DNA from 2 places in the Streptomyces sp. NPDC006208 genome. Region 1 is predicted to be linked to the other one. Evidence: riboswitches for the same ligand, from Rfam matches in the RefSeq annotation. Region 1 holds a riboswitch; the other holds the start of a gene.
What was found. A riboswitch is a leader RNA that binds a small molecule or an ion and turns the genes downstream of it on or off. The one in region 1 is predicted to bind S-adenosylmethionine.
Positions count from the first base shown of each region.

Region 2: linked by a shared signal. The riboswitch ahead of ABZ208_RS09725 (aminotransferase class V-fold PLP-dependent enzyme) and the one ahead of thrC (threonine synthase) in region 1 are both predicted to bind S-adenosylmethionine.

Region 1 is NZ_JBEXSW010000011.1:125,847-133,953, reverse strand. It holds gene ABZ208_RS11565 (cold-shock protein) at 1-83, opposite strand, end outside; gene ABZ208_RS11560 (MoaD/ThiS family protein) at 504-779, opposite strand; gene thrC (threonine synthase) at 803-2,092, opposite strand; SAM riboswitch class I at 2,110-2,237, opposite strand; gene ABZ208_RS11550 (glucosyl-3-phosphoglycerate synthase) at 2,380-3,324, shown strand; gene ABZ208_RS11545 (hypothetical protein) at 3,363-3,650, shown strand; gene ABZ208_RS11540 (trehalose-6-phosphate synthase) at 3,718-5,118, shown strand; gene otsB (trehalose-phosphatase) at 5,520-6,380, opposite strand; gene ABZ208_RS11530 (DUF3263 domain-containing protein) at 6,390-6,626, opposite strand; gene ABZ208_RS11525 (extracellular solute-binding protein) at 6,691-7,923, opposite strand.
Region 2 is NZ_JBEXSW010000009.1:149,112-157,218, reverse strand. It holds gene ABZ208_RS09735 (cytochrome bc complex cytochrome b subunit) at 1-758, shown strand, start outside; gene trpD (anthranilate phosphoribosyltransferase) at 881-1,945, shown strand; SAM riboswitch class IV at 2,267-2,383, shown strand; gene ABZ208_RS09725 (aminotransferase class V-fold PLP-dependent enzyme) at 2,579-3,976, shown strand; gene ABZ208_RS09720 (Lrp/AsnC ligand binding domain-containing protein) at 4,091-4,372, opposite strand; gene ABZ208_RS09715 (rhomboid family intramembrane serine protease) at 4,369-5,091, opposite strand; gene ABZ208_RS09710 (hypothetical protein) at 5,242-5,484, shown strand; gene ABZ208_RS09705 (NYN domain-containing protein) at 5,534-6,898, shown strand; gene ABZ208_RS09700 (NlpC/P60 family protein) at 7,220-8,107, shown strand, end outside.

The sequences.
Region 1 (8,107 bases):
ACGAAAACATCCGCACCACCGTCGACCGCGATGAAGCCGTAGCCCTTCTCCGCGTTGAACCACTTGACGGTGCCCTGAGCCATGCCTAACTCCCCTATTACTGGCCCTTGCGCAGGACCGCACTTCGCGGACCCGGGTCAGACCTACCGCCCCGACAGGAGGGGCGGGCGCCGGAACGCGTCGACCGCGGCTGAATGTATCTGTCCAACTGCCGTCTGCAACAGGTCAGTCGGACGAGAATTCTGCGCAGTAGCAAAGGGATGAAATGTGCAAATTCCGTGAATTCCGGGGCAAGTCGGGCTCCACAAAGTATCCCCAAAGGCGCATTTCGATCGCACACTTTGGCCACTTCTTGTCGCCTCCCGGCGCATTCTCATACACAGGGGAAGCGAGTGGCGGAGGCCGCTTCCCCAACTCTATCGCGCTCAACCATGCAGAATTGCCCCCTCCGGTTCTCCACCGGAAGGGGCAATTCTCGTTACTCTGGGTAATTCCAGGTCGCGTCAGCCACCGGCGACCGCGGGGATGATGGAAACTCCCGCACCGTCCGGCGTCGCCGTCTCCAGCCCCTGCTCGAAGCGCACATCGTCGTCGTTCACGTACACATTGACGAAGCGGCGCAGCTTGCCCTGGTCGTCCAGGACCCGGGCGGCGATGCCCGCGTGGTTCTTCTCCAGGTCCGCGATGACCTCGGAGAGGGTCGCGCCCTCGGCCGGGACCTCGGCCTTGCCGCCCGTGTACGTGCGGAGGATGGTGGGGATGCGGACGTTGACGCTCATGGTGTGCTGCCTCTCTCGGTGGTTCAGCCGGCCAGGCCGGCGTCGCGGAACGCGTCCAGACTCGGGCGGATCGTCGCGGTCGGACCGGTGGTCGGGGCGACCGCGTCCAGCGTCTTGAGACCGTCGCCGGTGTTGAGTACGACGGTGGTGAGCGTCGGGTCGAGCAGGCCCTGCTCGATCAGCTTCCTGGTCACGCCCACGGTCACGCCTCCCGCCGTCTCGGCGAAGATTCCCTCGGTCCGCGCCAGCAGCTTGATCGCGTCGACGACCTGCTCGTCGTTGACGTCCTCCACCGCACCGCCGGTGCGGCGGGCGATGTCCAGCACATACGGGCCGTCGGCCGGGTTGCCGATCGCGAGCGACTTGGCGATGGTGTTCGGCTTCTGCGGGCGTACGACGTCGTGGCCGGCCTTGAAGGCGGTGGACACCGGCGAACAGCCCTCGGCCTGGGCGCCGAAGATCTTGTACGGCTTGTCCTCGACGAGACCGAGCTTGATCAGCTCCTGCAGACCCTTGTCGATCTTGGTGAGCTGCGAGCCGGAGGCGATCGGGATCACGATCTGGTCGGGCAGCTGCCAGCCGAGCTGCTCGCAGATCTCGTACGCGAGCGTCTTGGAGCCCTCGCCGTAGTACGGGCGGAGGTTGACGTTGACGAAGCCCCAGCCCTCGCCGAGCGGGTCGCCGATGAGCTCGGAGCAGAAGCGGTTGACGTCGTCGTAGTTGCCCTCGATGCCGACCAGTTCACCGCCGTACACGGCGGCCATGACGACCTTGCCCTGCTCAAGGTCGTGCGGGATGAACACGCAGGAGCGGAAGCCGGCCCGGGCCGCGGCGGCGCCGACGGCGCCGGCGAGGTTGCCGGTGGAGGAGCAGGACAGGGTGGTGAAACCGAAGGCGCGGGCCGCCTCGACGGCGATCGCGACGACACGGTCCTTGAAGGAGTGCGTCGGGTTGCCGGAGTCGTCCTTGACGTACAGGCCGCCGGTGACGCCCAGTTCACGGGCGAGGTTGTCGGCCTTGACCAGCTGGGTGAAACCGGGGTTCAGACTCGGCTTGCCGGCCACGTCGGCGGGGACGGGCAGCAGCGGGGCGTAGCGCCAGATGTTGTCCGGGCCCGCTTCGATCCGCTTGCGAAGGGCCTCGGGGTCGCCGCTCGGCAGGTCGTACGCGACTTCGAGCGGCCCGAAACACGAGGCACAGGCGAAGATGGGGCCGAGTTCGAAACGCTCCCCGCACTCGCGGCACGAGAGCGCGGCGGCCGGTCCGAGGTCCACAGGGGTGGTGGTGCTGCTTGCAACGGTCTGCACAGCCATGGTGGCGAGGCCCTTTCTCCTCATCTTCCTCGTGACGCATCTCGCCACGAGACGGAATTGGCACCTTCCCCACCGTGACCTCGCGGTCGGCGGGAGGGTTGCCGGGGCTTCAACGGGCCGTTCCCTCTGCCCCTCTGGATGAGCGGTATTCAGTTGTCAGCGCGACGACCCCCGGCATGCGACGGTCATCGGCGTTGTTCAAGACTGTAACCGAAGCCCTGGACGGTTGAGATAGTCGTCCGAACCTCGAGATGGATCTCTCGACAGGAAGTCAAGGAGACGCGCACGTGCTCGATGAGGTGGAGCGCTGGCTGAGCAGGCGTTCCTGGGCGGCCGCCGACCGGACGATGAACCAGCTGCTGGCGGCCAAGGCCAGGCGCGGGACGTCGGTCAGCGTGGTGCTTCCCGCGCTGGACGAGGAGACGACGGTCGGGGACATCGTCACCGTGATCCGGCGCGAGCTGATGGAGAGCGTGCCGCTGGTCGACGAGCTGGTGGTCATCGACTCGGGCTCGAGCGACCGTACGGGTGAAGTGGCCGCGGCGGCCGGGGCGCGGGTGGTCCACCGGGACACGATCCTGCCGCGGATACCGGCCGTGCCCGGCAAGGGCGAGGTGCTGTGGCGGTCACTGATGGTGACCAGCGGTGACATCGTCTGCTTCGTCGACGCGGACCTGCGCGACTTCTCCGCGGAGTTCGTCTCCGGGATCGTCGGGCCCCTGCTGACCGACGGCGAGGTGCAGTTCGTCAAGGCCATGTACGACCGGCCGCTCGGCGGCGAGCCGGGCCAGGGCGGGCGGGTGACCGAACTGGTGGCCCGGCCGTTGCTGAATCTGCACTGGCCGCAGCTGGCCGGCTTCGTCCAGCCGCTGGGCGGCGAGTACGCGGCACGGCGGTCGCTGCTGGAGCGGCTGCCGTTCCCCGTCGGGTACGGGGTGGAGCTGGGACTGCTGGTGGACGCGCTGCACACGGTGGGCCTGGACGCGCTCGCACAGGTGGACGTCGGTTCGCGCAAGCACCGCCACCAGGACGGGCAGGCACTGGGCCGGATGGCGGCGGCGATCTACCGCACCGCCCAACTGCGACTTTCCCGCGGACACTTGGTGCGGCCGTCGCTGACGCAGTTCGAGCGGGGCGAGACGGGGTTCGAGCCGCGGACGTACTCCGTGGACACGGAGGAGCGGCCGCCGATGCGTGAGATCGGTGAGTATGCGGCGCGTCGCGCGGCATAAACCGGATCACGCGGACATCTTCTCTACCTTTCGTACACATGGGTGCGAAAGATGACAGGAACCATGGCCGGCTGCCCCGGATCCTCGGGGCCCTGGCGGTCACCGCCGCGGCACTGCTCGGATCGCCCGTCCCCGCGGCCGCCACGGGGGCGGACGGGTCGCCGGGGACGGAACCCTCGCTCCGGCCGGTGCAGATCCAGCCCGGCGAGATGGCCGACACCGGATCCAGGAACGAGCAGCTGTGGCTGCTCGGCGGGGTGGCGCTGAGTCTGACGGCGGCGGGAGTGGTCGCGGTGGCGGCGTCGCGGCGCCGCGACAAGGACTGAGACCGGATCTGGCGCGGTGAGACCGTACGCACGTTTGAGGTTTCCCGGGACGGGCTAGGTTCGCCACATGGTCTCCGAGCGTGAACACGCTGCCCAGATCCTGGTCGCGTCCAACCGCGGCCCGGTCTCGTACACGGTGAACGAGGACGGAGAGCTCGACGCCCGCCGCGGGGGCGGCGGCCTGGTCTCCGGCCTGTCGGCCATCGGCTCCGGCGCACAGTCCCTGTGGGTGTGCGCGGCCCTGAGCGACGGCGACCGCGAGGCGGTCCGGCGCGGGGTCGGCGAGCCGGGTGTGCTGATGCTCGACATCGACGCGGCCGTCCACTCCGACGCGTACAACGGCATCGCGAATTCGGTGCTGTGGTTCGTGCACCACATGCTGTACCAGACCCCACTGGAGCCGGTCTTCGACAAGGAGTTCCGGCGGCAGTGGGCTGCGTACGAGGCGTACAACAAGGCGTTCGCCGAGGCGCTGGCGCAGCGGGCCGCCGACGGCGCGGCCGTGCTGGTGCAGGACTATCACCTGGCCCTGGTGCCCGGCATGCTCCGCGAACTCCGCCCCGACCTGCGGATCGGGCACTTCTCGCACACACCGTGGGCGCCGGCGGAGTACTTCAGGATGCTGCCGGACGACATCGCGGAACAGCTGCTGCGCGGGATGCTGGGCGCGGACCGGCTGGCGTTCCTGACCCGGCGGTGGGCGGACGCCTTCGCCGGCTGCTGCGAGCAGGTGGTCGGCGGCACCGGCACCACGCGGACAGGCGTCCACGGACTCGGCGCCGACGCGGACTTCCTGCGCGAGCGGGCGCACCGGCCCGATGTGGCAGAGCGCATGGAACAGCTGCGGGAGCAGATCGGCGAGGGCCGCAGGACGATCGTCCGGGTCGACCGGACCGAGCTGTCCAAGAACATCGTGCGGGGGCTCCTGGCCTACCGGGAGCTGCTGGAGGAGCACCCCGAGTGGCGGGAGCGGATCGTGCACATCGCGCTCGCCTACCCCTCGCGCCAGGATCTCGCGGTCTACCGGGAGTACACGGCGGAGGTCTCCCGGGTCGCGGACGAGATCAACGCGCAGTACGGGACGGACGACTGGACTCCGGTCGTCGTGCACGTCAAGGACGACTTCGCGCGCTCACTGGCCGCGTACCGGATGGCGGACGTGGCACTGGTCAACCCCATCAGGGACGGGATGAACCTGGTCGCCAAGGAGGTCCCCGTCGTCTCCGACCACGGCTGCGCGCTGGTGCTGTCGCGGGAGGCGGGCGCGCACGCGGAGCTCGGCGACGACGCGCTCTCGGTCAACCCGTACGACGTGAGCGGCACGGCGGCCGCGCTGCACGAGGCGCTGACCATGCCGGAGGCGGAGCGGGCCGAACGCACCAAGCGCCTGGCGGCGGCGGCGACGGCGCTGCCGCCGAAGCAGTGGTTCCTCGACCAGCTGGAGGCCCTGCGCGCCAAGGACGCGTAGACGCGCCGGCTCCGGGGCCGCGCTGATTCCAGCGTTGCGCTGACTCCGGGGCCACGCCGGCTCCGGCGTTGCGCTCGTTCCGGGGCCGCGCCGGTTCCGGCGTTGCCGCGCTGATTCCGGCGTTGCGCTGATTCCGGCGTTGCGCTCGTTCCGGGGCCACGCCGGCTCCGGCGTTGCGCGGACCGGCACGGCGACACAGGCCCGGGCCCCTGCGGGGCTTTCCCCACCCCGCCCCTGCCCGTAACCGGGGCTCCGCCCCGGACCCCGCGCCTCAATCAACCCCTACGCCCTGCGGGCGTGGGAGGTACCCCCACCTCCGGCCGTACCGGGGGTCCGGGGGCTTGCCCCCGGTTACGGGAAGGGGCGGGGTGGGGAAGAACCCGCCCGCCCCGCGCCGGCCCTCACGCCTGCGGACCCGGCAGGTGCTGTGCAAGATTCGCCAGGAACTCCACCACCGCCGCCGGCCCCGGCACCAGCAGGTCCGCGCGGTCCGCGAGTTCCGTCACCTCGTTGCTGCCGCTGCAGACCAGCAGCCCCGGCACCCCGTCCGAGCGGAGTTTTTCGACCGCGCCGAACGCAGGGAGGTCACCCAGGTCGTCGCCCGCGTACAGCACGGACTCGGCGTTCACCTCGCGTACGTAGTCCGACAGGGCCTTGCCCTTGTCCATGCCGGGCGGGCGCAGCTCCAGAACCATGCGGCCCGGCTCCAGGATCAGGCCGTGGCGGGCGGCGAGCGCGGCGAGCGGTTCGCGCAGGGCGTCGAAGGCGGCCTGGGGGTCGGTGGCGCGGCGCGTGTGGACCGCGACCGCCCGGCCCTTCTCCTCGACCCAGGTGCCCTCCCAGACCCCGGCCCCGTCGAGGACACCCGGCAGTTCGGCGCGGGCGGCTGCGACACCGGGGTGCGGGGCGGGGGCCTGGACGGTGCCGCTGACCGCGTCCCAGCGCTCGGCGCCGTAGTGGCCGAGGACGACGAGGTGGTCCAGGCCCGGCACACCGGCGAAGCCGCCGTAGCGCACCGCGACACCGGCGGGTCTGCCGGTGATCACGGCGACGGAGGCGACCCGCGGCGCGAGCGCGGCGATCGCGGGGGCGGCGCCGGGGTGGGCGCGGGCCTGTTCAGGGTCGGGCACGATCTCGGCGAGGGTGCCGTCGAAGTCGAGGGCGACGACGGCCCCTGAGGGCCGGGCGAGGAGAGCCGCCAGACCGTCACGGCCTGCGGGAGTGGACGGCGTCGGCAGGGGGTGCGCGTACGGGGAGCCCATGTACCGACCCTATCGGCGACTTCTCCTGGCGTCCCTCACACGGAGCAGCCGGTTGACGGTAACGGGGTCGTGCGCCAGCGCGCGCTCGTCGTCGAGGAGCGCGTTGAGGAGTTGGTAGTAGCGCACCGGGGAGATGCCGAGCTTCTCCCGTATCGCCCGCTCCTTGGCCCCGGGCCCGCTCCAGGAGCGCTGCTCCATGGCGAGAACGGCCCGCTCACGCTCCGAAAGCGCCTGGTCGTCGGTCATACGATCCAACCTATCGACGCCCACCGACGAGTGGGCCGCCCCTTCCGCAATCCCCCGCGGCTGACTACTCCGCCAGTTCCGCTTCCTTCGCCTCGAGGCTTATGCGGCCCAGGACCGCCTCCGGGCTGCCGCCGGGCTCGACCGCCTCGCCGACATTCTTCTTGATGCTCTCGCTGACCGCGGCCCACGACGTCTTGCCGACCGGCGGCAGCATCGAGGCCGGCAGTTCCTGGAGGAACGTACGGAGATCCTTGTGCTCGGGGTCCCGCTCCATCGCCTCGGAGGCGGAGACCGTCACCGGCAGCAGGCCGTTCTGGCCCGCGAAGTCGAGGACGTTCTTGTCGCTGAAGAGGAAGTCCAGGAACTTGCCGATCTCGGCCTTGTGGCCGTTCTGCTTGAAGCCCATGATCCAGTCGGCCACGCCCATCGTCGCCTTCGCCTTGCCGGTGCGGCCGGGCAGGGGAACCATGCCGACGTCGATGCCCTCCTTCGCCGCGGCCTGCATCAGGGACGGGTGGCCGTTGAGCATGCCGACCTCGCCCCGCGTGAACGCCGCGAACGCGTCCTTGCGGTTGAGCTTCGCGGGCGGCACCGGTCCCGTCAGCTCGCCGCCGACCAGGTTGGTCTTCAGCCATTCGAATGTGTCGATGTTCTGCTGCGAGTCGATCGTGTAGTTGCCCGCGGCGTCCGTGTAACCGTCACTGCCACCACTGAGCAGCCACATCATGCTCTCGGCCTGGGCCTCCTCCGGCCCGAGCGGCAGCGCGAAGGGGTACTTCACCTCCGTGCTCTGCTTCAGCTTCTGCGCGTCGGCGCGAAGGTCGTCCCATGTCCTGGGGCCCTCCTCGATCCCGGCCTCGGCGAAGAGCTCCTTGTTGTAGAAGAGCAGGCGGGTGGAGGCGACGAACGGCAGCCCGTACTGGACACGCTTGTGCTCGCCGGCGTCCACGAGCGGGCCGAGGAAGTTGGACTGCACGGGGATGGTGAGCAGCTGGTCCGCGGAGTAGAGCTTGTCGGCCGCGGCGTAGTCGGCGTAGGCGCCGATCTGGGCGATGTCGGGGGCGTGCCCCGCCTTGACCATCTCGGCGACCTTGCGGTCGACGTCGTTCCAGGACTCGACCTGGACCTCGACCGTGATGCCGGGGTTCTGCTCGGTGAACGCGGCCGTCAGATCGGCCCAGTAGTCCTTGCTGCTCCCGCCGCCCGCCACGTCGTAGTCCGCGGCCACCAGTTTGAGGGTGACGTCACCGGAGCCGCCCTCGGAGCCGCCGCCGCAGCCCGTGAGCGAGACCGTCATCGCGAGTGCCGCGGCGGCCGCGGCAAGACCCAAGAAGCGCCGCTGCACAGCTCTTCCCCACCCTCTGTCGTTGTCCGGATGCCCGGATGTCCGGATGCCCTTACGCCCCGGTCGTCCCCCCGTGACGCCCTGTGAGATGAGCGATGATTCTCCCATCGGGGCCATGAGGTCTACACCACTGCTG
Region 2 (8,107 bases), on a different contig from region 1:
CGCTCGGCCCGTACCGCCCGGACATGGTGTCCACCGGTGCCCAGCCCGACTGGTACATGGGCTTCGCCGAGGGTCTGGTCCGTGTGATGCCTGGCTGGGAGATCAATCTGTGGGGCCACACGCTCGTCCTGGGTGTGTTCATCCCGCTGGTGATCTTCGGTGTGGTCCTCGGAGCGATCGCGGTCTACCCGTTCATCGAGTCCTGGATCACCGGCGACAAGCGCGAGCACCACATCCTGGACCGGCCGCGTAACGCGCCGACCCGGACCGCGCTGGGTGTCGCCTGGGTCACCGGCTACGTGATCATGCTGCTGGGTGGCGGTAACGACATCTTCGCCACCCACTTCAACCTGTCGATCAACGCGATCACCTGGTTCGTCCGCATCACCTACTTCGTCGGACCGGTTCTCGCGTTCGTCCTCACCAAGCGCATCTGTCTGGGCCTGCAGCGTCGCGACCGCGACAAGGTGCTGCACGGTCGCGAGACCGGCATCATCAAGCGCCTGCCGCACGGTGAGTTCGTCGAGATCCACGAGCCGCTCTCGCAGGGCGACCTGTACAAGCTCACCGCGCACGAGCAGTACAAGCCGGCCGAGATCGGCCCGACGGTCGACGAGAACGGCGTCGAGCGCAAGGTGAAGCGTTCCGAGAAGCTGCGCGCCAAGCTCAGCAAGGGCTACTACGGCGAGGAGAACCAGATCGCCAAGCCCACCGCCGAGGAGTACAAGGAGATCACCAGCGGCCACGGCCACCACTGATCACCTGACCTGAAGGTCGCCACAGCTGGAGCCCCGTCCATTCGTCGGACGGGGCTCTTTGCTGTGCCCGCACCTGGATAGGGTGGACCCATCCCTATCGGCTGTGGACCCTGGAGCGGACCATGAACGTTGTGACCCCGGTCGGCGGCAACAGCGTGGCGGACCACTCCTGGCCCGGCGTGCTGAACGCCCTCCTCGACAACCGTGACCAGAGCGCGGACGCCACCGCATGGGCGATGGACCGCATCCTCAGCGGCGAGGCCACCAACGCGCAGATCGCCGCTTTCGTGGTCGCGCTGCGCGCCAAGGGCGAGACCGTCGACGAGATCACCGGCCTTGTGCGGACCATGTACGCGCACGCCAACCTGATCGAGGTGCCAGGCCCCAGCGTCGACATCGTCGGTACCGGCGGCGACGGGGCCAAGACGGTGAACATCTCGACGATGTCGGCGATCGTCGTCGCCGGTACGGGCGCGAAGGTCGTCAAGCACGGAAACCGCGCGGCCTCGTCCGCGAGCGGCGCCTCCGACGTCCTGGAGAAGCTCGGGGTCAATCTGGAGCTCACCCCGCGGCGCGTCGCCGAGGTCGCCGAGGAAGCCGGCATCACCTTCTGCTTCGCGGTCAAGTTCCACCCGGCGCTACGGCATGTGGCGGCCACCCGCAAGGAGGTGGGCATCCGCACCGTGTTCAACTTCCTCGGTCCGCTCACCAACCCGGCGCGGGTCAAGGCCCAGGCGACCGGTGTCGCGGACGCCCGGATGGCGCCGATCCTGGCCGGTGTGCTGGCCGAACGGGGATCGTCCGCGCTGGTCTTCCGCGGCGACGACGGTCTGGACGAGCTGACCACGACCGCCACGTCCAAGGTGTGGGTGGTACGGGACGGCGCGGTGCGCGAGGAGGCCTTCGACCCGCGCGACGCGGGCATCGACCTGGTGCCCGTCGAGGCGTTGCGTGGCGCGGACGCCTCGTACAACGCGGATGTCGCGCGGCGGCTGCTCGGCGGCGAGACCGGTCCGGTCCGCGACGCGGTGCTGCTGAACGCGGCGGCCGCGCTGGTGGCCCTGGAGCCGGGCGACGGCCCGCTCGCGCAGCAGCTGCGGGCCGGTATGGACAAGGCGGCCGAGTCCATCGACTCGGGAGCGGCCAAGGCCGCACTGGACCGCTGGGTCTCCGTGAGCAACTCCTAGGCCTTGTCCGGGCGATCTCGTCGGGCCGCGGCGACAGCTGCGGCACCTCGCTGTGTTGTCGGAGTCGCCCGAGTACGTCCAGTACGAGGGCGATGCTCCGCTTTGCGATGCGTCCCCTCGGCCCTGGCGGCCTGGGGAGGCCCCATGCCTCGGCCCTGGTGGGCCTGGGGAGGCCCCACGCATCTGACGCCGCAGACTGATCCTCGAAGATCGCCCGGACAGGGCCTACGCGGACGCCGACGTGGTGTGCCGTCCCCTGCCTGTCCCGGAATCCGGACACGGGTTGCGGGACGGCGATCACGTCGCGTAGTTTCTTCGACAGGTCATGAGTGACAGCGACGAGGCCCCGGCCCGCTGTCCGGCAACCCTCCGTCCGTGGCGGGGTGCCCCGGGTGAAGACCAGGTCGCAGGCAGCGAGGTCTGTGGCAAGCGCGGACCCCTGGACATCGTCGGATGTCACAGCCCCGGGGTCCTGGTCCTCAAGGGAGCAGTCTCGTGAGCAAGCGAATGCGATAGGGCGCGTAGCCCCCTCTTCAGCACATCCTCCGCACGGTCGTGTCCGTGCGCCGAGGCACACCCGTGATCCGGGTGTTCTTGAAGCCGATTCGCCTTTTCCTGCCGGGAGATACCGCCATGTCCGCATGCCCGAACGCCGCCGTTGCCACCCCTGACGCCGTCGCCGACCCGTGCTGTGCCGCCCCGCTCCCGGTCCTCGGCCGGGACGTCACCGTTCCGCTGGTGACCGGCGGCGAAGCCGTCTACGCCGCCCTCGACTACGCGGCGAGCGCGCCCGCGTTGCAGCGCGTGTGGGACGACGTGGCCGCGTACGCCCCGTACTACGGCAGCGTGCACCGTGGCGCCGGCTACCTCTCGCAGCTGTCCACGGACCTGTTCGAGAACAGCCGGGCGACCGTCCACGACTTCCTCGACTGCCGTGACGGCGATCAGGTCGTCTTCACCCGCTCCACCACCGACTCGCTGAACCTGCTCGCCTCCGTGCTCCCCGCCGGCTGCCGGGTGTTCGTCTTCGAGACCGAGCACCACGCCTCCCTGCTGCCCTGGCGTCAGGCCCAGGTGACCTTCCTGGACGCGCCGCGCACTCCCGAAGAGGCCGTCACCACCCTGGAGCGGGCGCTTGCCGACCGGACCGCATCCGCTCAGGACGCGGACGGGCCCGCCCTGGTCTGCGTCACCGGCGCGTCGAATGTGACCGGTGAACTGTGGCCGGTGAAGGAGCTCGCGGCCGTGGCCCACGCCCACGGCGCCCGGATCGTCCTCGACGCCGCCCAGCTCGCGCCCCACCACCCCGTGTCGGTACGGGAGTTGGACGTGGACTGGGTCGCATTCTCCGGGCACAAGCTGTACGCGCCGTTCGGCTCCGGCGTGCTCGCCGGGCGCGCGGACTGGTTGCGGGAGGCGGAGCCGTACCTCGCGGGAGGCGGTGCCTCGCGCACGGTCGCGCGGCGCACGGACGGCGGCGTGGACGTCGAGTGGCACACCACGGCCGCGCGCCACGAGGCCGGTTCGCCGAACGTCATCGGCGTCTACTCCATCGCATCGGCGTGCAGGGCGCTGACCGAAGCGGGCTTCGACGCGCTGGTGGCACGGGAGCAGCAGCTGATCGCAACGGTGCGGGAGGGGCTGGCCGAGGTGCCCGAGGTGCGCGTGCTCTCCCTGTTCGGCGCCGATGCCCCGCGCGTCGGCGTCATCTCGTTCGTCGTCGACGGCTGGAACAGCTCGCACTTCGCGGCGGCGCTGTCGGCGGAGTACGGCATCGGGGTACGCGACGGCCTGTTCTGCGCCCATCCCCTGGTGCGTACGCTGCTGGGCGGTGAGACCCAGGATCCGGGCGAGTGCGGCGCCCCCGAGGAGACCGGGGGACGGTCGCTGAACGCGATCCGCGTCAGCTTCGGCGCGGGGACGCCGGACGAGCATGTCGAACGCTTCGTCCGGGCGGTGCGGGAGCTGGTGCGCGAGGGTGCGAAGTGGACCTACCGCACGGAGGACGGCCGCTGCGTCCCGGCCGTGTGACGCTCGGGGTTGTGCCCCGGATCCGACGAGCCCGCGCCTTCGGCGCGGGCTCGCTGTCGTCGCGGTTGCGTCCCCCCACCGCGGGACGGGTGCTTGCCCCGCATGCGCGAGGCGTCAGGCGTCCAGGCCGATGGCGAACGCCGCCTCCAGGTCGTGCTGGGAGTAGGTGCGGAACGCGACATGCGTGTCGGTGGCCTCGACGCCCGGGATCTTGCTGATGCTGCCCGGGATGACGTCCGCCAGGTCGTCGTGCTTGGCCACACGGACCATGGCGATCAGGTCGTACGTACCGGTCACCGAGAAGACCTCGCTGACGCTGTCCAGCGCGGCGATCGACTCGGCGATCTCGGGGATGCGGTCCACGCTGGTCTTGATGAGCACGATCGCGGTGATCACGGTTGGCGTTCTCCCTCGGTGGCCGCTGCTTGGGCCTTCACTCTAGTCCCACTGCGGAACCGGCCCCAGGCGTAGAGGAAGCCCGCCGAGAACCCCACCAGATGCGCCAGATAGGCGACGCCGGGCCCGCTGCCCGCGTTCCTCGCGGCCAGCCACTGGAGCGCGAACCAGAAGATCAGCACGACCCAGGCGGGGAACCGCAGCGGCAGGAAGAACAGAAACGGGAAGAGGCTGGTGACGCGGGCCTTCGGAAAGAGGAACAGGAAGGCGCCGAGCACGCCCGAGATCGCCCCGGACGCCCCCACCAGGGTCTGCGCCGAATCGGCGTTGACGGCCGCGTACACCAGCAGTGCGAGGTAGCCGGTGCCCAGATAGAACAGGGCGAACTGCAGCCGGCCCATCCGCTCCTCGGCCATCGCGCCGAAGACGAAGAGAAACAGCATGTTCCCGAGCAGATGCAGCCAGCTGCCGTGGACGAACAGGGCCGTGAGCGGGGTGAGCAGGGCGTGCGGGGAGCGTTTCAGCAGTTCGGCCGGGATCACGCCCCACTGCTCGAAGTACGCGCTCTGCGCGACGAGTAAGCGGTCGCCCGTGCCGTACACCGGATTGAGTCCGGAGACCGGGCTGACGAGGAAGACCGCGCAGCAGACGGCGATCGCGCCGTAGGTCACGGCGGGCCCCTTGGCCGTGTTCCGGATCGCACCCCACCAATCGATCACGGACAGATCATGCCGTAGGTGGACCGACCGGCACAGAGTGCCTCGCCGCGACACCGGGTACCCGCGAGGCCGTAGGGTTACGGGCAGTACATCCGCAGTTCGACGGCGCACCGCGGCACCCGCATCCGCACCACGAAGAAGGACGGCACGATGACGACGGTTCCCTCGCCGACCCCCGAGACCCGGTGGCGCTGCACACTGTGCGGCAACCTGACCCGCTTCGATGTCACGCGCTCGTCGAAGGTCGTCGAGTACGTGCATCTGGACCTGGCCGGGGAATCGAAGGTGGAGGAGCGCGAGGTGGTCAGTGAGACCATCGAATCGGTCCGCTGCCGCTGGTGCAACGCGGTGGATCAGATCGAGCTGGTGGACAGGCCGGGCGCGGCTTCCTGAGCAGCGGCCCGGGCAGCGGGCAGACGACAGGCAGTAGGGGTGACGGATGGTGGAGCAGCCACACAGCGGCGCTGAGCCGGCCGATGCGGCCGGTGGCGCTGCCGAGGCGCTCGACCGCCCGCTGCCGGAAAGTGTGCGGCGGCGGGTCGTCGCTCTGGTCTCGGACGCGTTCGGCGGCCTGACGGTTGCCGAACTGCCGTCCCAATTGCGGCAGTACGCCCGTTTCACCCCCACTCGGCGCGCCAAGTTCGCCGGCAATGCGATGGCTGCCGCGCTCGAGGGCGACCCGGTCTTCCGCCAGCGCATCGGCGAGCGGATCGGCAAGGCCCAGCCCGAGCTGGCCGATGCGCTCGAGTCCGGATCCCCGCCCGCGGCAGCCGATCCCGTCGATGTGGCGGCCGCGGCCTATGTCCTGCGTCCCGTCGGGTGGGTGAAACTGGTCGCCGCCGCGGGCGAGGAGGCCCAGCGCGCCGATGCCGAGCGCGCCGACGAAGAGGCCCGGCGCGAGCTGGAGCGGCTGCGCGCGGAGCTCGCCGAGGCGCGCGGCCAGATCAGGAGCGAGACCGAGGGGCTGCGTGCCGAACTGGACGCCGCCCGCAAGGACGCCGAGTCGCTGCATCGCAAACTGCGCAGCGCCCAGGCCGATGTGAAGCGCGGTGAGGCCGCCCTGCGCCGTACGGCGGGCGAGATCGACGCGATCAAGGCGCAGGCCGCCGCCCAGGTGTCGGCCGCCGAGAGTGAGAGCCGGCGGCTCAAGGCGCGGCTGGCAGAGGCGGAGGCCGCGGTCGAGGCGGGCCGCCGGGCCGCCCGTGAGGGGCGTTCCATCGAGGACATGCGTCTGCGTCTGCTGCTGGACACGGTCCTGGACGCGGCCCAGGGGCTGCGTCGCGAGCTGGCGCTGCCGCCGGCCGGGATCCACCCGGCGGACACCGTGGACGCCGTGGAGCCCGGCAGGATGTCGCCCAAGGACATCGCTGCACGGGCCCTGTCCGAGACCGATCCGGCCCTGCTCGACCAGCTGCTCGCACTGCCCCAGGCGCATCTGGTGATCGACGGCTACAACGTCACCAAGACCGGCTATCCGACGATGCCGCTGGAGAAGCAGCGGCTGCGGCTGCTGGGCGGTCTTTCCGTGCTCGCCGCCCAGACCGGTGCGGAGATCACCTGTGTCTTCGACGGTGCGGAGCTGGCCGCTCCGGTGCTGCTGGCGCCGCCGCGCGGAGTGCGGGTGCTGTTCTCCAAGCCGGGGGTGACCGCGGACGAGCTGATCCGTCAGCTGGTGCGGGCCGAGCCGCCCGGCCGGCCGGTGGTGGTGGTCTCCACCGACCGTGAGGTCGCCGACGGAGTGGCCAAGGCGGGCGCCCGGCCGGTCGCGTCCGCATTGCTGCTGAAGCGGCTTTCGCGGCTCTCGTAACTCTCGTCATATATGCCCGAATTTGTGCCATCGCGGGTGGGACGTTGCGTCAAGTGGCCATTACTACGCGTGTGATGCAAGTAAAGAATGCGCGTGGCGGGCAAGAATTTTCTCGTGAGGATTTGAACTGATCACAAGAAGGTCACTAAGGTCTGGCCTCGAACCTTCGCGCGGTTGATCGTCCATCCGGGGCGACAGCGAAGGCACCGCCGAGTTCGCGTAGTTCGCCCCTTTTTCCCCCGGGGGATCCGACGCGCGGACGCCGGGGATTGAACCCCCCACAGCCCGGTAGGCGGCTCGAGGAAGAAGGAGCTCGCCTTCGTGGCGTCCCACCGTCGACCCAAGCAGCCGAGCCGCACCCGCGTGACCGTGCTCACCGCGACCGCCGCTGCGGCTGTCGCCCTGACCGCCCAGAGCGCCCAGGCCGACCCGAAGCCGAGCAAGAGCGAGGTCAAGGAGAAGGTCGACAAGCTCTACGAAGAGGCGGAGAAGGCCACCGAGAAGTACAACGGGGCCAAGGAGCAGCAGGAGAAGCTCGACAACCAGATCGACGCGCTGCAGGACAAGGTCGCGCGAGGTCAGGAAGAGCTCAACACCCTGCGGGACAGTCTCGGTTCGGTCGCGAGCGCCCAGTACCGCACCGGCGGCATCGACCCCTCCGTGCAGCTCTTCCTCTCCGGCGACCCGGACACCTACCTCGACAAGGCCTCGGCCCTCGACCAGCTCGGTGCCAAGCAGACCGAGGCGATCCAGGAGATCCAGGCCAAGCAGCGCACCCTCGCGCAGCAGCGCCAGGAGGCCAAGGAGAAGCTCGGCGACCTCGCGGACACCCGCAAGGAGCTCGGCGACAAGAAGAAGGAAGTCCAGACCAAGCTCGCCGCCGCGCAGAAGCTGCTGAACTCCCTCACCGCCGCGGAGCGGGCCGCGCTCTCCGCCGACGACTCCCGTGCCAACCGCGCCAGTTCGCGAGCGGACCTCGGCAACGCCGTCCCCGCCTCGCAGCGGGCGGGCGCCGCCTTCGCCGCCGCCCAGTCCAAGATCGGCTCGCCGTACGTGTACGGCGCCTCCGGCCCGAGCTCCTTCGACTGCTCCGGCCTCACCTCCTGGGCGTACGCGCAGGCCGGTGTCTCCATACCGCGGACCTCCCAGGCCCAGGCCAACGCCGGTACCCGCATCTACTCCCAGAGCGCCCTCGAGCAGGGCGACCTG